3 regions of the Paraburkholderia sp. 40 genome follow, and region 1 is predicted to be linked to each of the others. Evidence: predicted binding sites of a transcription regulator. Region 1 holds the regulator's gene; each other region holds the start of a gene.
What was found. Region 1 encodes FNR, which switches genes on or off when oxygen is low (the NO sensors DNR and NnrR bind a similar motif). Its sites were predicted from a motif close to TTGATNNNNATCAA; they were not measured.
Positions count from the first base shown of each region.

Region 2: the regulator FNR is predicted to act here: its motif matches at 3,705-3,718, upstream of OKW28_RS15730 (basic amino acid/polyamine antiporter).
Region 3: the regulator FNR is predicted to act here: its motif matches at 3,036-3,049, upstream of hemN (oxygen-independent coproporphyrinogen III oxidase).

Region 1 is NZ_JBNPVY010000004.1:363,528-370,640, reverse strand. Features, by position in the region: partial or broken gene OKW28_RS23375 (bifunctional enoyl-CoA hydratase/phosphate acetyltransferase) at 1-406, shown strand, start outside; gene OKW28_RS23370 (universal stress protein) at 567-1,403, shown strand; gene OKW28_RS23365 (universal stress protein) at 1,461-1,967, shown strand; gene OKW28_RS23360 (universal stress protein) at 1,964-2,791, shown strand; gene OKW28_RS23355 (universal stress protein) at 2,926-3,402, opposite strand; partial or broken gene OKW28_RS23350 (LuxR C-terminal-related transcriptional regulator) at 3,583-3,946, shown strand; gene OKW28_RS23345 (response regulator) at 4,137-4,568, shown strand; gene fnr (fumarate/nitrate reduction transcriptional regulator Fnr) at 4,561-5,343, shown strand; partial or broken gene OKW28_RS23335 (nitroreductase family protein) at 5,470-6,347, shown strand; gene OKW28_RS23330 (DUF1488 domain-containing protein) at 6,392-6,667, opposite strand; gene OKW28_RS23325 (nitroreductase family protein) at 6,975-7,113, shown strand, end outside.
Region 2 is NZ_JBNPVY010000003.1:66,672-73,784, forward strand. Features, by position in the region: gene OKW28_RS15700 (patatin-like phospholipase family protein) at 1-139, opposite strand, end outside; gene OKW28_RS15705 (hypothetical protein) at 318-551, opposite strand; gene OKW28_RS15710 (GFA family protein) at 744-1,115, shown strand; gene OKW28_RS15715 (hypothetical protein) at 1,112-1,234, shown strand; gene OKW28_RS15720 (response regulator) at 1,242-1,982, shown strand; gene OKW28_RS15725 (ATP-binding protein) at 1,979-3,325, shown strand; gene OKW28_RS15730 (basic amino acid/polyamine antiporter) at 3,851-5,272, shown strand; gene OKW28_RS15735 (arginine deiminase) at 5,398-6,588, shown strand; gene OKW28_RS15740 (RcnB family protein) at 6,997-7,113, shown strand, end outside.
Region 3 is NZ_JBNPVY010000004.1:1,484,225-1,491,337, forward strand. Features, by position in the region: gene cyoB (cytochrome o ubiquinol oxidase subunit I) at 1-121, opposite strand, end outside; gene cyoA (ubiquinol oxidase subunit II) at 125-1,021, opposite strand; gene OKW28_RS28380 (hypothetical protein) at 1,127-1,402, shown strand; gene hemN (oxygen-independent coproporphyrinogen III oxidase) at 1,499-2,902, opposite strand; gene OKW28_RS28390 (OmpW/AlkL family protein) at 3,748-4,419, shown strand; gene OKW28_RS28395 (ArsC/Spx/MgsR family protein) at 4,711-5,019, shown strand; gene OKW28_RS28400 (FmdB family zinc ribbon protein) at 5,038-5,274, shown strand; gene OKW28_RS28405 (hypothetical protein) at 5,305-5,655, shown strand; gene OKW28_RS28410 (SIR2 family NAD-dependent protein deacylase) at 5,666-6,508, opposite strand; gene OKW28_RS28415 (DegT/DnrJ/EryC1/StrS family aminotransferase) at 6,519-7,113, opposite strand, start outside.

The DNA.
Region 1 (7,113 bases):
CGCGGTGCTCGGCGCGATCGAAACGGTCAACTCGCGCATGCCGACCACGCTCGACGCCGCCGCGCTGACCGTCATGGCCGCGCGCGGTCAGATCACGGGCGCGCTGGTGGACGGCCCGCTCGCCTTCGACAATGCAATCAGCCTGGCGGCCGCGAAAATCAAGCAGATCGATTCGCCCGTGGCCGGTCAGGCGGACATCCTGCTGGCGCCAGATCTGGAAGCCGGCAACCTGCTCGCCAAACAGCTCATGTACTTCGCCGGCGCCGACGCGGCTGGTCTCGTGCTCGGCGCGCGGGTGCCGATCATCCTCACGAGCCGTGCCGACAGCGTGCGCGTAAGGCTCGCATCCGCCGCACTCGGCAAGCTGACGGCGGAACGTGCGCTGGCAGGCTCGGAGCGCCCGTGAACGGGGCGTTTGGGACCGGCGCGCCCCGTCGTTTTCAGGTTCCACTGTCCCCGCCCCACCAGTCGCACGGTTGATCTGAATCAACGCCGCAGCGCCATCGCGCTCATAGACTCAGTTCACATGGTCGGGCGCCGCCCATTCACTTTCCGGGAGCTTTGCAATGAGCTACAAAACCATCGTCGTTCATCTGGATACGAGCCGGCGCGCGCATCCGCGGCTCGAAATCGCGCTGCGCCTCGCGAAGCACTTCGGTGCCCATCTGACCGGCGTATTCGCCCTGTTCAGTCCCGATCCGCGCTCGCTGTACGTGATGGCCGGCACCGCCAGCTACTACGCGACGCATGAGCAGCTGCGCGCCGAGCGGCGCGGCGCGCTCGAACGCCTCTTCCATGCGGAGCTGAGCCGGGCCGGGGTGACGGGCGAGTGGGTCGCCGTCGATCAGTCAGCCAGTCTCGCGGTGCCGCACCGGGGACGTTGCGCGGATCTGATCATCGCCGGCCAGGACGATCCGGATGATCCGGAGTCGTACGTCGGCAACTATTTCCCCGAAAACCTGGTCATGTCCGCGGGGCGGCCGGTGCTGCTGGTGCCGAACGCCAGCAGCGTCACTTCCCCCGGCGGTCATGTGATGGTCGGCTGGGACGGCAGCCGCGAAGCCACCCGTGCCGTGCATGACGCGCTGCCGTTCATGCGCACAGCGCGGCTCACCACGATCGTCGCGGTCAACGGCGCTCGCAGGGAAACGGGCCCTCGTATTCCAGGCGCCGACATCGCAGCGGTGATCGCGCGGCACGGCATCAAGGTCGAAGTCAAGGACGTCGAAGCCGGTCCGGCCGCGTCGGTTGGCGACACCCTCTTATCGGAAGCAGCCGGACTCGGTGCGGACCTCCTCGTGATGGGAGCCTACGGCCATGCCCGCTGGCAGGAACTGGTGATGGGCGGCGCAACCCGCACGGTGCTGCAGTCGATGACCGTGCCGGTGCTGATGTCGCACTGACAATCGAAGGCGCTTTGCAGGCGCGGCCCCAAGCCGCCTCCTTAAGGAGAGTTCGCCATGTACCAGCAGATTCTGGTTGCGGTCGACGGCAGTGAAGTGTCGAGTCATGCGCTCGACGCCGCCTTGCAACTTGCACGCGAAGCCGGCGCGCAATTGCAACCGTTGTATGTTGTGAACGTCCCGCTCATGACGTATGACGTGCCCTCTTACGATCCCTCTTATGTCCGCGACACGCTTCTCGAAGAAGGCGCGCATGTGACCGACGACGCCGCCGCCCGCATGCGCCGCGCCGGCGTGGCGGGCTCACCACGCATCGTCGAGGCGGATCCGGGCGCCGACGACGTCGCGCAATGCATCCAGCGCGCCGCCGCCGAGTTCAAGGCCGACGTGGTGGTGATAGGCACCCATGGGCGCCGAGGTTTCCGGCGGATGGTGCTCGGCAGCGTCGCCGAACGCTTTCTGCGCATTGCGCAGTGCCCGGTGCTCCTGATCTCCGCGCACTGCGTGAACCCGGCTACAGGCGAACAATCGCCAACGGCCGAAGCTGCCAAGGAGCGATCATGAACTGCAAAACTCTGCTCGTGCATCTGGACGACAGTCCGTATAGCGCCGCGCGCACCGAATTCGCGCTCGACCTGGCCCGCCGGTACGAAGCGCATCTGATCGGCTTGTACGTGGTGTGCCAGGAACTCGCACGACCGATTTTATTGGATGGAGAAGGTGCCTGGGTGGCTGCGCAGGAAGCGCAACGCGACGCCAATCTGAAGGACGCCCGGGCACGCTTCCTGGCGGCCGGCGAACGCGCCGGCCTGAGCGTTGAATGGCGCGCGCCAGCGGGTGATGCGGTCGAAACAACGGCTTTGCACGCTCGCCACGCGGACCTTCTGATTCTCGGTCAGTCCGATCCGGAGGAGCCGTCGTCGTATATCGCCCGTTACTTTGTAGAGGACGTGGTCATGAGTGCGGGCCGCCCGGCCATCGTACTGCCTTACGCCGGAGCCGTCCGGTCGTTCGGGCAAAGCGTGTTGATTGCGTGGGACGGCAGCCGCGAAAGCGCGCGATCCGTGGCCGATGCACTGCCGGTGCTAAAGAAGGCGAGATTCGTCACCGTGATGATGGTGCAGCGCCATTCGCAGAGCGGTGAACCGGCCGGCATCGACGTCGCCGCCTGGCTCGCGCGGCACGGCATCGAAGCGGGATTCGCCGGGACGCCCGGAGTGGACGGTGTATCGACCGGCGCGCTGCTGTTGAACATGCTTGCCGACCGCCATATCGATCTACTGGTGATGGGCGCGTACGGGCATGCGCGCGTTCAGGAAAGGTTGCTCGGCGGCGTCACGCGAACCATGCTGCAGTCGATGACCGTGCCGGTGCTGATGTCACACTGATTCGAAACGGATTCGCGATGTACGGGTTTTTAGGCATTACGCGGCGATAGCCCCTCACGAAACTTTCAAGGCGCCCGCTCGTCAGGGCGCCTCTTTTGTCCGCGATCCACAGGCCGAGGTTGTAATTCATGCCGTCACAGGCCCGAGGGTATCTCGTCCAGATCCCGTTCGCGCCGGACCAGCAGGACCGGCACCTCGGTGCGCCGCAAGACGGCTTCAGCCACACTGCCCAGCAGCAAGCGTCCTATTCCATGCCGTCCATGCGTGCCCATCACGACAAGATCGGCTTCGCATTCGCCGGCTATACGGCAGAGCACACCCGCGATGTCCTCGCCGTACGCGTCGAGAACTCGCGTCAAGCCACGCACCCCACGCTGCCCGAATAGCGCGCGAGCATCTTCCAGCGTCGCCATCGCGGCCTCGGCCGACACCGTCGAGCGGCTCTGCTGATCGATCAGGCCGATGCCGACGTCGACCATTTGCGCAGCATGTTCGGCGACGAATACCGCTGTCACGGTCGACTGTGCCGCCTCCGCGATGGTCAGCGCTTCCTGAAGCGCGAGTTGGGCCGCCTGACTGCCGTCGATTGCTACGAGAATCCGCTTGTACATGACATGCTCCTGAACTCTGACGCATCCCCCAACGAACACTGGCGAAACGTGCCCGGATGTTCAGTCTGCGGTTTCAAACCCGAAATACGCTTGATGCGGATCAAGCGCCGGCCGTCTGGCTTCGACCACCCCTCTTTCAGGCACTGCGCTCCGCGTCATCAACCGCAGCTACTGGCATGAGAGCAACAGTACGCCGTGCGCGCTTTCAAAGCCGGCGCATCGGGCTATCTCACCAAGGAGAGTGCCGGCGCTGCGCATCCTCGTACTCACCAGTCTCGCGATCGCCGAGCGCTTTGCGCAAAGCCTCAACGAGCCCGCCGACACGCTGCCCCGTCAGCGCCTGTCGGATCGCGAATTCGACGTATTCCGGCGCATCGCAGCAGGGCAGACCCTCACGGAAATCGCCGCCGAACTGAGCGTCAGCGGCAAGACCGTAAGCACCTACAAAACCCGCAGCCTCGAGAAAATGCAGATGCCTCACGAAGCCGCACTGGTGCGCTATGCACTGCGCCACAAGCTGCTCGGCGAAGACGACGAAATCTAGCGCAGTCATGGCGCCGCTGTCACTGGGTCCGCTCCGTCGTTAACCCCCGTCACATCCGTGGCTCCTCGCGCGGCTGCTTTACCGTCACAGAGTGTATGTAGGAAATTCCCTACAACACTTCGCGCTCGCCTACCCGAATCTCGTTCCCCGCTGATTTTATTTTGAGATGACGCGGCCGATACTTCGAGCCATGAACTCAAGCCCGTCATACCCAGCCGTACGCGTGTTCCTCGTGGACGACGCGATTTCGATCAGGAAACGGATCGCCGCGCGTTTCGGTGCGATCGAAGGCGTCGAGATCGTCGGTGAAGCGGAGGAACTCTGTGCGGCACTGGACGGCATCGGCGCGACGGCAGCCGACGTCGTGGTGATGGATTTACATCTGAGCGGCGGCAGCGGCATCGACCTGCTGCGCAACCTCGCGCAGAGCATGTCCACCGTCATCACGATCGTGCTAACGAATCATTCGGGCACGTGGTTCAGGCAGGCGTGCGTCGCCAACGGCGCGCAGTACTTCTTCGACAAGACCAGCGAATTCGATCTTGCATGCAACACCATCGAGCGAATTGCCCACGAGCATTGCGCGCGTGGTCTCTACCATCTCGGAGCCCATCATGTCTGACGTTGCCGAATATTTCCAGACCCGGACCATCGCGCAGATTCCGCTGCAAGCACTGAAAGACCCCGGATTCGCACCGGCCCCGCCGAAGCACGGCGGCGCCAACTGCTCGAGTTGCGCGATGCGTGCTTCCTGCTTGCCGGAAGGTCTGACGGCGACAGAGACCGAACGGGTCGAGGCGCTGATCTGCCCTTCGCGCACGATCAAAAATGGCGAATCCCTGTTTCGCGCAGGCGATTCGTTCCAGAGCATCTACGCGGTTCGCGCGGGCTCGTTCAAGACCGTCGTGATGCATCGCGACGGCCGTGAACAGGTCACCGGATTTCATCTTGCGGGCGATGTGCTGGGTCTCGACGGCATCGGTTCAGGCAAGCATAGCTGCGATGCGCTCGCCATCGAGGACAGCAAGGTCTGCATCATCCCGTTCCATTTGCTCGAAGCCATGTGTCGCGACGTCAAGGCATTGCAGCAGCATGTGCACAGGCTGATGGGCGGCGAGATCGTGCGCGAGGCCACGCTGATGATGCTGCTCGGCACGATGTCCGCGGACCAGCGGGTCGCGACGTTCCTGCTGAACCTGTCGGGCAAGCTCAAGTCGCGCGGTTATTCGCAGGCCGAATTTCATCTGCGCATGACGCGGGAAGAGATCGGCAGCTACCTCGGGATGAAACTCGAAACCGTCAGCCGCATGCTATCGAAGTTTCAGAAGGACGGCCTGCTCGACACCCACGGCAAGCAGATCAGGATTCTCGACAGGGAAGGTCTCGCCCGCGTGTAGCCGCGCGCGCCGCAGTTGAATCAAGCCGGCATTGCGCCGCCGTTTGATCGGAGTCAAGCCCGCCGCAGGGCTGTCTGACAGGATGGTCTGACGCAACATAGCCGACACGGCGTCAGGAGACCCCGAATGAGCACCCTTCCCAACACGACGGCATGGTCCGTCGATGAACGGCAACTCGACCCGCATGCGGGCATCGACGAGAAACTGCGCTTCGCGCTGCGCTATGCGGTACTCGCGCCGTCGAACCACAACACTCAACCGTGGCATTTCATCGTCGATGGCGACTGCATGACGCTGTGCGCGGACCACATGCGCGCGCTGCCGGTGGTCGATCCGTACGACCGCGAGTTGATTATCAGTTGCGGCGCGGCAAGGGCCTCGCCGCGCTGTTCGATGCGATTGCGCTGCGCGTGACGACGCGTGAGATTTTCGCTGGCGAACCCACGCCACCCGAATTCCAGCGGCGCCTCGTGGACGCGGGGACGGCGGAAGGCTGCGATACGGTCTGCATTGAAAGCACGGCGAGTCGGGAACAGCTCGCCGAGTTGATCGGTGAAGCCGACCAGAGGCAATTCAAGGACCCGCGCTTTCGCCGCGAACTTGCTAGCTGGATTCATCCGCGGCGTCTTCAGGACGGCATGCCCGCGTTGTCGACCGGCGCGCGCGGGTTGCTCGACTTCGCGGTGCCGTTGGTGAGTTCGATCGTTCGCACCTTCGACCTGGGCGGCGGTCTGGCCGCAGCGCATCAGACACTCGTCGCCGGCTCGCCATTGCTGCTTTGCATCGGCACCGGCACGGATGACGCGTCCGCATGGCTCGCGGCCGGGCAGGCGCTCGAACGGGTGCTGCTCACCGCCGCCTCCGAAGGCATGACGGCTTCCTACCTGAATCAACTGATCGAAGTGGCTTCGCTGCGCGAGCGCCTGCGCGCCGCGCTCAATCTGGACGCCGTTCCGCAACTGCTGATCCGGGTTGGCCGTGGCAGCGCCGTGCCGGTGTCGTAGCGCGGCGCAGTCAAAGGGCCGATCAGCGGCCCGGCCGCGCGGCTTCAATCCCGGAAGCGGAAGTAGCCGCTGTGCATCATGACCGGCTTCGCGCCCACTTCTTTCAGCAAATTTCGCGCGGCGGCCTCGATGGGCAGCCGGTGTGTATCGAACGCTTCGATCAGATCGTCTTCACGCAACGAAGGCGCGCCGAAGTGGTCTTCCAGCGCCTCCGCGGTGATGGCGCACTGCACGCGCTCACCGTCGACCTCCGCCGGAAAGGCGACGACGAGATCGCGCGCGCAGTACTCGGGACGTTCCTGCGGGAAATGGATATGCATGGCCGGTACCTGTGAGCGTGAAAGGACGTGGCTTGAATAAAGCCGACGGAAGCGGCGCGGACAACCTGAGTGCGACCACGCTCGGCGCTCCGATGTGTTCAGAATAGACGCGCTTGAAACGTCGCCAATTTTTTGGTGGCGATCCTGGTTGACTCGGATCAAGCGAGTGACATCACCTGACGGCAGGCCTCGAACAGCTCCGCGTTCGCGAAAGCCGGGTTGATTTGAGTCAATCATTAAATGCCGCGGTGGTACACGATGACTGTGTGCCGTTTGCAGTTCCGGCTTGCACGAGGATGACGTGTTCATGAAACATCTATTCAGACTTGGCACCACACCGCGCGATCAGGCGCGTACGCGTCCGGTCACCGGCATGGTGTCAGAGCACATCGAACTGCCTGCTCCCGAGCGCGCCGGCGGCATGCCGATCATGGAAACATTTGCGA
Region 2 (7,113 bases), on a different contig from region 1:
CTTCGATCCGCAGCCACGACTCTTCGAGCAAACGGTCGAGGACGCCCCATGTAAATGCACCGTGCGATCCGCCGCCTTGCAATGCGAGGTCGATAAGGGCGGGTTCGCGGTGGGTGGGTTGGTTTTTTGTTGCAGCCAAGACGACTCCGGTAGTGAGGAGTGCTCCATTTCGCGAGCTGACGCCGCATGCACGGCGGACGAATGAACTGCTGGCCAATGCTGTGAACTACCGAATGAGGTGAGGCGTGTTTCAAAGTCGAAACTTCGCACTGCACCATTGGTATTGGAAGTGGCCGGTGACTAAAAGTCAAGCGTATTCAACTTGATTCACAGAGCTTGCGAGCAACCGGCTCGTGGCCGTCATCGCCCGCTTGCTGGTCACGCGCGATTGTGCCTGGCAATGCCGGCCATTCAAGCGGAATATAGAAAAGCCGGTTGGTCACGCCGAGGTCAAAAACAGCGTGTAGGGAGGCCGGCCGGCGCGCCCCGTCGCGCCGCTTACAGGCAGAGTATCTTTGCACGGTTGAGCGCGATAATGCGGTGGCAATCATGCAATCTGCGTTATCCGTTTGCGCGTGCCGCTTAAATGCTAACTCGCGTGTATATCTTCGCTGTTCGCCTTGCGCTAATCGCCGCAGCGTATTGCAATGTGATGTATCGTCTCGGCCGCCGGATACATTACGACATAATTCGACTGATGAACCAGGCTATAAAGCAGGCATCGTCAAATCACGGAGAGCATCATGAACGCCGGGTTCCTGCAAGGGTCCTGTCACTGCGGGGCCGTCAAGTTCGAAGTTCGCACCGAAATCGTTCCGGCTGGTCGTTGCAACTGCAGCCTGTGCCGCCGCAAGGGCGCGCTGATGACGCCGCTCTTTCCCGCCAGTCAGTTGAAGATTCTGAGTGGCGAGGATTCGCTGACGCTATACCAGTTCAACACGAAGGTCGCGAAACACTACTTCTGCAAGCATTGCGGCATCTATCCTTTTCATCAGACGCGCAAGGATCCGCAGCAATGGCGCGTCAATATCGGCTGCCTCGACGGGGTCGATCCTTACGCGCTCGAAGCCGGCGTGGCCGATGGCGCGAGTCTTTCCGTGCTGGAGGACGCATGAAACGCCTGTTTGCCATCGCTGTGTTCGTGGCGGGCGGGTTCGCGGCCGAACTCGCCCATCTGTTGCAGTGTTCATTGATCCAATCGAGCGGCGTGCAACTCAATCGCCGCAGCAGATAATCCGTCGATGGAAACCTCCGACCACGTACTGATCGTCGATGACGATCGCGGTATCCGTGAACTGCTCGCGGGATACCTCGAGAAAAACGGCGTGCGTGTCTCGCTCGCGGCCAATGGCCGCCAGATGCGCGCCGCGCTCGAGAACGGCGCGCCCGACCTGATCGTGCTCGACCTGATGCTGCCCGGCGAAGACGGCCTCGTGCTGTGCCGTGAGTTGCGCGCGGGCAAGTTCCGCACAGTGCCGATCCTGATGCTGACGGCGCGCAGCGAGGAAGCGGACCGGATCGTCGGCCTCGAAATGGGCGCCGACGATTACCTGACCAAACCGTTCGCCGCACGCGAGTTGCTCGCGCGAATCCGTTCGGTGCTGCGCCGCGCGCGCATGTTGCCGCCCGGCATGGAGGTGACGGAGTCGGCGCCGATGCTGTGCTTCGGCGACTGGCGGCTCGACACGACCGCGCGCCATCTGCTCGACGCGGACGGAACCGAGGTGGCGTTGAGCGGCGCGGAGTACCGTCTGTTGCGTGTGTTTCTCGATCATCCGCAGCGCGTGCTCACGCGCGATCAGTTGCTGAACCTCACCCAGGGACGCCAGGCCGATCCGTTCGACCGCTCGATCGATCTGATGGTGAGCCGCCTGCGTCAACGCCTGCGGGACGGCGCGCGCGAGCCGCGCTACATCAAGACGCTGCGCAGCGAGGGCTATGTGTTTTCAGCGACCGTGACCGCGATCGGAGATCCGGAATGAGCGCGTCTCCATCATCACCGTCGTTGCTGCGCTGGCCGCATTGGCCGCGCACGCTGTTCGCGCGGCTCGCGGTGATTTTGTTCGTCGGGCTCGCGCTCGCGCAGGCGCTGTCGTTCTGGCTCACAATGACCGAGCGCGACCAGACGATGACCAATATCATGATGGGCTACATCGAGCGCGAGGTGGCGAGCTCGGTCGCGCTGCTCGATCATCTGCCTCCCGACGAGCGCGCCCAGTGGCTGCCGCGGCTCGCGCGGCGCAGCTATGAGTTCGTGCTCGGCCCGGGCGTGCCAGGCACCCCGGTCGACGCGAGCCTGTCGGCGCGCGTCGCGCAGTCGATCGGCGATGGCATCGGCACGCGTTATCCGTTGACCGTCAACGCAGTGCCGGGCGATCGCGAGCGTCTGCAGGTGCACCTGAAACTGAGCGACGGCACGCCGCTCACCATCGACCTGCGGCCGATGCCCGGCGCCCCGTTGTCGCGCTGGCTGCCGCTCGTGCTGACGCTGCAGCTGCTCGTGCTCGCGGCCTGCTGCTGGCTGGCGGTACGGCTCGCGACGCGCCCGCTCAATCAGCTCGCAGTCGCGGCCGACACGCTCGGCCCCGACCTGAAGGCCGCGCGTCTGCGCGAAGCCGGTCCGTCCGAAGTGGCGCGCGCCGCGCGCGCGTTCAACGCGATGCAGGACCGGATCGCCACGTACATGACCGAGCGCATGCAGATTCTCGCGGCGATTTCGCACGATTTGCAGACGCCGATCACGCGCATGCGTTTGCGTGTCGACACGATGGACAACGACAGCGAGGCCGCAAAGCTGCGCCAGGATCTGCAGGAAATGGAGGCGCTGGTCAAGGAAGGGATCACCTATGCGCGCACGATGCATGGCACGACCGAGGTGCCGCGCCGCATCGATCCCGATGCGCTGTTCGACAGCCTGGTGTGCGATTACGTCGACGCGGGTCAGCAAGTGTCACTGCAGGGCCACTTCGGCCAGTCGCTGACGATGCGTCCGCAGGCGTTGAAGCGCATCGTCGGCAATCTGGTCGATAACGCGCTGAGGTACGGCGGCGCCGCGCAGATCGATATCGGGGCGTTGCACGATGGCGAGGCTACCGTGTCGGTGCTCGATCGCGGTCCCGGCATTCCGGTCGAGTCGCTGGAGACGGTGTTCGAGCCGTTCGTGCGGCTCGAAGGGTCGCGCAATCGTCAAACGGGCGGCACGGGGCTGGGGCTCGCGATCGCGCGGCAACTCGCGCTCGCGATGGACGCGACGCTCACGCTGCACAACCGCGTCGGCGGTGGTCTCGAAGCGCGGCTGACGTTGAGGAAGTTGCGCGAGTCATAGTTGGACCTCTTGCGGCGCGGACACGCGGACGATTCCGTCAGAAAAATTCACCAAGCCCGTCATTACGAAATCGTCATCGGGTTTGGACTATTAATGACCCCGCGCGCTATTTCGAGCTGTGGCTCTGTGCTTCTCAGTAGTTCTGAATGACCACCGGTTCAGCTCGCTTCAGCGATTCCCCATCATTTGAGAAAACCGCTGCGGTGATGCGGCAGGTCGCATCATTGTTAAATCATCGATATTCAAAGCGACTTATCGATGCGAGCAATTCAGATGCGTGGTGAATTGTTAATTCGCAAATTCAACCAAATTCGGCGACGCAGCATCGATGGATTCGATCGCATAGCGAGCCACAGTCCGTTACCTTGTCTTCGATAAATTGACAAACGCCAACGGACAGACCATTCTTTTCGTGTGGTGGTTGCAGAGTAGCACGGCTGATCAACAGCAAGATTGGCCGAGAGACACGTTTCGTTCGAATCTGATTACAGATCCTTGTTAAAAAGGTAACTAAAAGGAATCCGAATGGCGTCCACGCCACAAAAGATGTCAAAAATGCAACTCACCGGGATGGTGGTGGGCGGCATGGTCGGAGCCGGGATCTTTTCCCTGCCGCGCACTTTTGCCAATGCCACCGGTCCGGTGGGTGCCGTGATTGCCTGGCTGATTGCGGGCACGGGCATGTATATGCTGGCGCGCGTATTTCAGGCGCTGGCGGAACGCAAGCCCGAACTGGACGCCGGCGTGTTTGCGTATGCGAAAGCGGGCTTTGGCGACTATCCGGGCTTTCTGTCCGCATTTGGCTATTGGATCGGTAGCTGTATCGGCAACGTTTCTTACTGGGTGCTGATCAAGTCGACACTCGGCGCGTTCTTCCCCGTGTTCGGCGACGGCAATACGGTCGTCGCGATCGTCGTTGCATCGATCGGCATCTGGCTATTTCATTTCATGATCCTGAAGGGGGTGCAGCAGGCGGCCTTCATCAACAGTATCGTCACGGTCGCCAAGGTCATTCCGATTCTGGTGTTCATCTTGATCCTGATCTTCGGTTTCCGGTTGGACCTGTTCCAGGCCAACCTCTACGGCGGAGGACTCGAAGGCAATATCCTCGAGCAGGTGCGGGCCACGATGCTGGTCACGGTGTTCGTGTTCATCGGTATCGAAGGGGCGAGCGTTTATTCCCGTTATGCGAAGAAGCGCTCCGATGTCGGCCAGTCGACGATTCTCGGCTTCGTCGTCGTGACCTCGCTGATGGTGCTCGTGACGATGCTGCCTTACGCAGTGCTCCAGCGCGCCGACATCGCGGCCATGCGGCAGCCGTCGATGGCGGCGGTGCTCGAAGCGGTGGTCGGTCATTGGGGCGCGGTTTTCGTCAGCATAGGTTTGCTGATTTCGGTACTGGGCGCTTATCTCGCCTGGTCGCTGATCTGCGCCGAAGTGTTGTTCACGGCGGCAAAGACCGAAGACATGCCCGCCGTATTCGCGAGGGAAAACGCTAACAAGGTACCTGCCAATGCATTGTGGCTGACCAACATCGTGGTGCAGCTGCTCGTCATCAGCACCTACTTCTCGCGCGATGCGTTCGCGCTGATGCTGAATCTGACGAGCGCGATGTCGTTGATTCCGTACCTCTTCGTCGCGGTGTTCGGCTGCATGAACGCGAATCGCGGCGACGGTTACGACGTGCGCGCCGACGAGCGCCGGCGTGACTTCATCATGGCCGCAATCGCCTCGATCTATACGGTCTTCATGATCTGGGCGGGTGGCCTGAAATTCATTCTGCTTTCCGCCGTGCTGTATGCGCCAGGAACCGCGCTTTATATCTGGGCTCGGCGCGAGCAGAACAAGAATGTCTTCATCGTTTCCGACTGGATCATTTTTATCGTTGCGATCATTGGCGCGATCATCGGCATCTATGGCCTCGTAACCGGAAGGATCGCGATTTAGCTTTAATGAAATCCGATTGAACAGAGCGGGCCAACATTGGCATTCAGGAGATCATCATGGCGAACACGGACGCGAAAGCGGGTGAATTGGGTGTCTACTCGGAAGTCGGGCAGCTGCGCAAAGTGATGGTCTGCGCACCGGGGCTCGCGCATCAGCGTCTTACCCCGAGCAATTGCGATGAACTGCTGTTCGACGACGTACTGTGGGTCGAGAACGCGAAGCGCGACCACTTCGACTTCGTCACGAAGATGCGCGACCGCGGCGTCGAAGTGGTGGAGATGCACAATCTGCTCGCCGAAACGGTCGCGGTGCCCGAAGGCAAGAAGTGGATTCTCGACAACCAGGTGGTGCCGAATCAGGTCGGCCTCGGCTTTATCGATGAATTGAGAAGCTATCTGGAAGGGCTCGACAATCGCAAGCTGGCCGAAACGCTGATTGGCGGGCTATCCACTCACGACTTCCCGGAAGCGCACGGCGGCAAGGCGCTGGAGGTCGCGAAAGAAGCGGCGGGCGGCACCGAATATCTGCTGCCGCCGCTGCCGAACACGCTGTACACGCGCGACACGACGTGCTGGATCTATGGCGGCGTCACGCTGAATGCGCTGTACTGGCCGGCCCGCCACGAGGAGACGATCCTGACCACGGCGATCTACAAGTTCCACCCCGATTTCGCGGGCAAGGTCAACGTGTGGTGGGGCGACCCGACTCAGGACCACGGTCTCGCCACGCTGGAAGGCGGCGACGTGATGCCGATCGGCAAGGGCGTCGTGCTGATCGGCATGAGCGAGCGCACCTCGCGGCAGGCCATCAGTCAACTGGCTGCAATGCTGTTCAAGAAGGGTGCGGCCGAGCGCGTGATCGTCGCGGCGATGCCGAAGATTCGCGCGGCAATGCACCTCGATACCGTGTTCACGTTCGCCGATCGCGATTGCGTGCTGGTCGCCCCGGACTTCATGGCGAAGACGCGCACCTATTCGTATCGGCCGAGCAGCCATCCGAGCGGCGTCGAGTTGCACGCCGAAAACAAGCCGTTCACCGACGTCGTCGCCGAGGCGCTCGGGCTGAAGCATCTGCGCGTGGTCGAGGCGGGCGGCAGCGACTATCAACGCGAGCGCACGCAGTGGGATAGCGGTGCGAACCTCGTGTGCGCGTCCCCGGGCGTCGTCTATGCATACGACCGCAACACGTACACGAACACGCTGTTGCGCAAGCAGGGCATCGAAGTGATTACGATCGTCGGTGCGGAGCTGGGCCGTGGACGTGGCGGCGGTCACTGCATGACCTGCCCGATCATCCGCGATGCGGTCGACTATTGATCGGTCAAGCGAATCAATCTGGCCGGTGACTGGCAAAGTGTCGCCCGCTCGCTGAAGTGGCGAACGGGCGACAGCGCCGCGCGCGCGTCCGCCGCCGCCAGGAACGGCGCGATCCGTCCAGACGATCGACGCGACGAATCGGATCGCCCCGCTAATCGCCGGTTGACGCACGCCGTAGTGGTGGGCAGGTCCGGCTTGAAGTCGAACTTCCTTTTACTATACTTTTTAACGACTTCGCGCCTGAATTATCGAATTTGATATCTCGCGATTTGCAAAGATTACATTCGATAGACCAGCGATCGCTGCAATGAAGTTCGAGTTAATGAATCTGCGAGTAGCTGGACGATCACTTTTCACGTCAATCGCGTGAATGCTCGGAGCTTTCTTCCACCGCACGGAGGTTCGAATATGAATAATCGCTTTGTTGCGCAACTCGTCGCCTTGTCATTTGCCGGTATGTCCGCGCTCGCGATTGCGGCTGGGCCCATGAAGGACGAGGGCGGCGGCCAGATGGCCGGTACGGGC
Region 3 (7,113 bases), 1.1 Mb from region 1:
AGCGGCCGAGCTTCGTGAGCGTGACGATGACCGCCAGCACGATGAGCGCCATGAACGCGGCCGCGCCCATGATGATCGGCTGATCGAACGGAATCGCGCCGGGCGTGAGTTTTCCAAACATGGCTTACTCCGTGGTCTGCGTGCGACAGGCGGCGTCGCGGAAGGCCGTGACGTTGCCGTTGTTGTATCGGGCAACGATGTTGCGAAACAGGTGCTGGTCGATCGATGAGAAGTAGCGTACCGACTGCTTCTCGCTCGGCTTCGCGACTTCGGCGTATTCGTCCATGCTCAGGCGGTCCGGCGAAGCCTTGACCTTCCGCACCCATGCGTCGAAGTCGGGGGCGCTCGTCGCGAGCGTGCGGAACTTCATGTCGGCGAATCCCTTGCCGCTGAAGTTGGCGGACATGCCTTCGAAATTTCCCGGTGCATCCGCGATCAGGTGCAGACGGGTCTGCATGCCGACCATTGCATACACCTGGGTGCCGAGTTGCGGGATGAAGAATGAGTTCATCACCGAGTCCGACGTGATCCGGAAATTCACCGGCGTATCGACTGGCACGGCGAGCTGGTTCACCGACGCAATGCCGAGGTCCGGGTAGATGAAGAGCCACTTCCAGTCGAGCGCGACCACCTCGAGGTCGATCGGCTTCACGCTCGACTGCAGCGGCCGGTACGGGTCGAGCTCATGCGTGGTGCGCCACGTCAGGATACCGAGGTACAGGATGATCAGGGCGGGGATCGTCCAGCAGACGATCTCGATCGCCGTCGAGTGCGCCCATTTGGGTGCATAGACCGCGTGACGGTTCGACGCACGGTAGCGCCACGCGAAGAACAGCGTCAGCAGGATCACCGGGATCACGACGATCAGCATCGCCCACGTGGCGGTGGCGATCAGCGACTTCTCGGCCGCGCCGACGCTCCCTTTTGGATCAAGCACAGTCAGAGCACATCCCGATAGACAGGCGCTCAATGTCGTGACGATCGCTATCGACCGTTTCCTTAAGGCTTTTCTGTCTGTCATAGTGGTTAAGTCCGGGTTGTGGCACTTTTGACCTGAAACTGGCTTGACGCATGCGGCATCACACTCGCAGCGTCATGGTCCGACAACCGGCCAGCTTTGTGATTGATGTCGATCAAGGATGAACAAAGCGGCGGGGTGCGGTGCACTGACGCAGTGCGCGGGCAAAATCAGGCGATCGCTCATGTCTTCATGGCTGAACAGAAGCAGAGCCAGGCTGCGAGGGATGGCCTCGATCTGGCAATCGAGGGTCGTGACGGGCACGTGGCGCGGAACGAAGGACAGACTTTACGGCGCCCGTGTGAACAGGGGAACACCTTGCTGACGGTGCGGTTTGCGGGTAATGCAACGCTCGCAGCATTCTCGATGCGCGGGACAATCTGATCCGGATCAGCGAATACGCACCTTGGCGTTGCTATTTCGGAGTTCGACGAACACGTCTCGTCGCGTTGTTTGCGCCAGCCGCCGGCGGTCGTGCCGCTAGATCAGTTTTGACCAGGACGAGCTCGAGGGGCGCTCCAGATAACCGTCGAACACCATGGCCACTGCGCGCACGAAGAACCGGCCTTTTGGGGGAATCGAGATGCCGTTTCCATCGATGCTCACCAGTCCCGCCTCCCGGTATGGTTCCAGGGCGGTAAGCTCACTTGAGAAATAGCGGACGAAGTCGATCTGATGCGCTAGCGAGATCGCCGCGAAATTCAGCGGCACGCTGCACATGAGCGTCATGATCACCTCCCGACGCAACGCATCGTCAGGCGATAGGGAAATTCCGCGTTCGACCGGAAGCCGGCCTTCGTCGAGTGATCGGTAGTAGCTTTGCAACGAGCTCGTCGACTGGCTGTACGCGCTGCCGATCTTGCCGATGGCCGACACACCGAAGCCGACCAGATCGCACTCCGCGTACGTCGTGTAGCCTTGGAAATTACGATGGAGGCTACCGTTGCGCATCGCAATGCTCAGCTCGTCGTCGGGTCTGGCGAAATGGTCGAGACCGATATAGATGTATCCGGCATCGAGAAAGCGCTGGGCCGAGAGCATAAATATGCGCAGGCGCTCCTCGGTCGATGGCAATTGGGCTGCGTCAATTAATCGCTGGGCCTTGAAGCGGTCTGGTAGGTGCGCGTAGTTGTAGAGCGCGACGCGATCGGGCGCCAGCCGGATCACCTCGTCTAGTGTGTGGGCAAAGCTGGCGACAGTCTGCTGCGGCAAACCGTAGATCAGGTCGACGTTAATTGAGAGAAATCCCGCATCGCGTGCGCCGCTGAGTGCGCGTTCCACCACATCGAGTGGCTGGATGCGATTGACAGCCTGCTGGACGTCGGTAGCAAAGTCCTGTACGCCGAAGCTCGCTCGGTTGAAGCCGAGGCGCGCGAGTGGTGAAAGCGTTTTGGTGCTGACGGTTCGCGGATCGATTTCGATGGCGAGTTCTGCGTCGATCGCGAACGCGAAGCGGTTCTGCAGTTGCTGGACAAGCTCTTCGAGCTCGGCAACAGGAAAGAAGGTCGGCGTTCCACCGCCCAGATGCAGCTGCACGGTTCGCCGGTCAGGTCCGAGATGTGACGCGACCAGGTCCATCTCACGAACGAGGTAGCTCAGATATCTAGCGCTGCAGCCATGGTCGTGCGTGATGACCTTGTTGCATGCGCAGAAGTAGCAGAGTGATCTGCAAAACGGCAAATGAACATATAGCGAGAGCGGCGGATTATTCTCGGCAGTAGCACGAGCGGCAAGCTGACGTTCGTATGCCCGCTCCTCGAACCCGGGGTGAAATCGATCTGCGGTGGGATATGAGGTATAGCGAGGCCCCGAACGGTCGAAGTGGCGAACCACCTCCGCGGGAATCTCCGGACTGTCAGGCGTTCGGGATGCCGCTTCCCGCATCCGCGTGCGCTGCTTCGGCTGATAATCTGCTTCGCGGTGTATTCGTTTCTTCATCCCCATCTCCAGAACCTTCCGCGCGGACAGCGCCGCGAACACGGTTGCCCCGATTGTCCTGCATGGAGCCCGGAAAGCTCTGATCTGTGTCAATACGAGGTGTCGTTAGCGCGATAGTCCTGTGTAGGTGAGAGGCGAGGCGCGGGACGTGTTCATGATATACACGGACGTTCGTTCTGGAATAGCGCTACGCTCAGGCGCGCAATCTCGCGAAGCCGGCCGCCTGAAATTATGTGCCTGCGACCGGGCAACGGGACGGCACGCCCCGGCGAGCTCGTGTTGATGGTGACGGCAGAGCCTGCGGCCGAGCGTCCAGAAGTGCATCCAGGACGGGAAGACGTCAGATACGGGCGGGTCGGGTGCGCTAGATAGCCTTGACAACGGCTTCTTCGGGAAGCTGACTGGCTTCGCCCGCGGCACGAATTGCCAATGATCTGCCGTACAGCCTGAGTGGTCGGGCACTGGGTACGCGACGCGTGTCGCGCGGCGCTTTCGCACCCGCCAGATAGATCTGAACTGCGGAGCATCGCGCATGGCTGTGCGGTTCGGCGGCTGCAGGCAGTTTGGCAATGGCTGCGAAATCGGTCCTCCGGGTGCGAGAAACATCTTGGGTACCAGTCAATGCGGTTGAAGGCCCATAGTCCGTCCTCAAGGCTCCCGCTATCTCGACATTCCTACGCGTGACCCGATGTCGCAACTTGACTTCGGGCTCGGGACCGGTTGATCTTGCGCAAGGGCCACCCTGATTTGCGCGTCGACAATTCCCCGCATACATCAACAAGGGGAAAGCGATGAAGCTGATTAAGGCCGTCATGATCGTGGCAAGCCTGTGCGCTACCGGTTTGTTCGAAGTGCTGGCATACGCGGATGACGTAAGCGCGAACGGAAGCACGATGGCAGGCGAGGTGCGGGCGGATGGGATCCACGCCGGTGACGTGCTCGTGCGTCTGCGTGCCATCTCGATCGAGCCCGAAGTACACACCAGCGGCACGTTGTCGTCGCTCGGCGTGGGTGTCAATAACGCACTCGTGCCGGAGTTGGACCTGACCTATATGATCCGCGACGCGATCGGCATCGAGCTGATTCTCGCCACCTCGCGGCACCACGTGACGTCTGGCCTCGGCGATCTCGGTGGCGTGAACGTGCTGCCACCGACGCTGCTGCTGCAATATCACTTCAACCATGCTGGCATGATCCGACCGTATGTCGGCGCGGGGGTCAACTACACGTACTTCTACAACGACGGCCTGAGCGCGGGCTCCGAAGGTATCCAGGTATCACGCAGCAGCTTCGGTCCGGCGGTGCAGGCTGGCGTCGACGTGCAGATCACGAAGACCGTCTTTCTCAACGCGGATATCAAGAAGATCTGGATGCACACGGACGCCTCGGTCGGCGATAGTTCGTTGGGCCGGCTGGACATCGACCCACTGGTACTGGGAATAGGCGTCGGGATGAAGTTTTAGCGAGCGCAGCTAGTGTCCCTTTCCGTTGTTAAGTGCGCACGCTGCTCGGGCTGGGCGCCGATCCGGCTGTGCGTTATCAGGACGACTTCACTGCCATCGACACGGCGGCCAGCCTCGACTGCCTGCAACTGCTGCGTCAAACCTGAGAACCCCGGCAATGGCCCACCTCATCCAAAGGCCCGGCTGCTCCGGCAATGCGCGCCAGAAAGCCCTGCTGCGCATAGCCGGCCACACACTCGACGTGCGCAACCTATTGAGCTGGCTCTGGACCGCCGCACGCTGCGGGCCTTCATGGCGCCGCGGCCGGTCAGCGAGAGGTTCTACCGCGCGGCACGGCGCATCAAGTCGAGCGAAGTGGTGCCGGAAACGATCGACGCCAATGTCGCGCTGGCGCTGTTGCTGGCCGAGCCGCTGCTGATCCGTCGGCCGCTGATGCAATGCGACGAGCGCCGCATGGTCGGCTTCAATGCGGCCTTGGTGCACACCTGGATCGGGCTCGGCGCGCACGCACCGGCCCCGGACATGCCGCACGAAGGCTGCGCCGCAATGACAGACCACAGCTCGCACCAACGGGCGATCCGCTGCGCCCCATCCACCTGAAACGGAGATCTGATCACTATGCCCCTGTACGACTACCGCTGCGCGGCCTGCGGCCACGCATTCGAAACGCTGGTGCGCGCCGGCCACACGCCCGTCTGCCCGCAATGCGGCGGCACAGCGCTGGACAAGCAGGTCAGCGCGCCGGCCTCGCCCGGCAAGAGCCGCGCGATCATCTCCCGCGCGCGGCGTCAGGCGGCGCGCGAAGGGCACCTCAGCAACTATTCGCCGGCCGAGCGCCGCAAGCTGCTGCGCTGAGCCCAACGGGGAATCGCGCTGTCGATGTATATGAACCTCGAGGGCGCCTACGGGATGGCACTCAGTCTCACCGTCTTCATGGCCGGCACGCTGGATCAGGCCACCGCCGACAGCCTGCTGGAACGCGCGAAGGGCATCTGCCCGTATCTCGACGCGTGGCTTCGCAACATTGCGTCAGCACGGCCGCCCTCGCGCTCGCGCGCTTCGATGACCACGACGGATACGTCCTGCGCATGCAGTACGCGCGCCAGCGCGAGGCCGAGTTGCCTGCAGCAGAGTCGCGCCGGCGGCAACGTCGTAGGTCTTGCCCGAAGGCAGTACGGTCAATGTGGTCATGACGGCGATCTTGATAAAAGGCTACGGATAAAGAACGATGGATAGCGGCCACGCTTCACGCGGCCAGTGCGGGTTGCAAGGCATCCACCAACGCTTCGGCGAACCCGCCCAGCGGCATCGCGATGCACGTGATGCCCTGCTCTTCGAGAAAGCGCGCCTCCGTACGCGTCGGTTCGTCGGACAGCACGGCCCAGTGCATGTCGGAGGAGCGCTTCATGATCTGGCGCGCGAAACTGCGTGTGAGCTGGTCATCGAAACGGCAGCCCAGAAACAAAAAACTGCGACCGCTGCGCCACGCCTGCACGGCGGGCGGAATGGGCGTCTGGATATCGATCTCGGTCATGACTTCGACGAAGTCGCTGTCAGAGACCAGGTAGTTAGAGGCCGGCGCATGGCCGCCAATCGGCTTGTAGAGCAGCGCGCCCGAGGCCGGCACGTCATCCAGCAACGCGCCGTCTGCGCTATAGGCCGCGAACCAATGGCCGAAATGCTCGGCCTGCGACAGCCCCTGCAACTGCGCCCAGCCGCCCTGCGGCCGCGCCTGCGCCAGCGCGCAGGCGAAGGTGTCGTCGTACCAGCTGTCGACAACCAGCCCGGCGCCGATCGCAGCCAGCGCGCAATGCAGTGCCGACGGCGTCGGCGTCATGGCGAAGGCCTCATTCATGACGCTCACCAGCGACTTGCGATGCTTGAAGTTTTCGATGAACTGCGCCGCCTGGGTCAGCCGGGTGCGGATCTTGTGCAGCACGCTGACCTTGGCCGTGATGATTTCGGCGAGCGCGAGCGGCGTGGCAGGGACGGCCGTATCGGGGCACAGTGCGAGCAGCGCCGGTCCCAGGTACGGAATGACGCCGCCCGCACACAGGCGTTCGGCGATGGTCTGGACTGAAACGGTCATGGAGTGCGCCTCACAGATAAATGGCGGCGCCAGCGCCCACGTTGGTCGCGGTGTCTTTCAGCGTCTTGACGATGTACTTGACCTGGTCGGTGTCGAGCAGCGTGTGCAGCGGCAGCGCCAGCGCGCGATCGCCGATGCGCTCGGTGTCGGGCAACAGGCCGCTCTTGCGGCCGATCGCATCGCCCGCGTTCATGTAGTGGAACTGCTGATGCAGCGGATGGCTGTAGGCCACCGTCTCAATGCCGCAAGATTTCATGTCGTCGATCATTTGGGCGCGCGCGCTCTGCGTGAAACGCTTGCCCAAATGCACAACATAGAGCATCCAGTGCACTTCTTCGACGTCCTCGGCCACGTAGGCCGGCTTGATCCCTTCGAAGCTTTGCATCTCTTCGTGATACCAGGTCTCGACCTGCTTTCGCTGCGCGAGGCGCGTGTCGAGTTCGGCCAGTTGCGCGAGACCGAGCGCGGCGGTCAGATCACTGATGCCCGCCTGCAGCGGCACCCGCGAGCCGACCGAGACGGACGCGCGGTCCGTGACGCGCCGCTCGCGCAGATAGCGCAGTTCATGGACGAGTTCGTCATCGTCGGTGACGAGCATGCCGCCC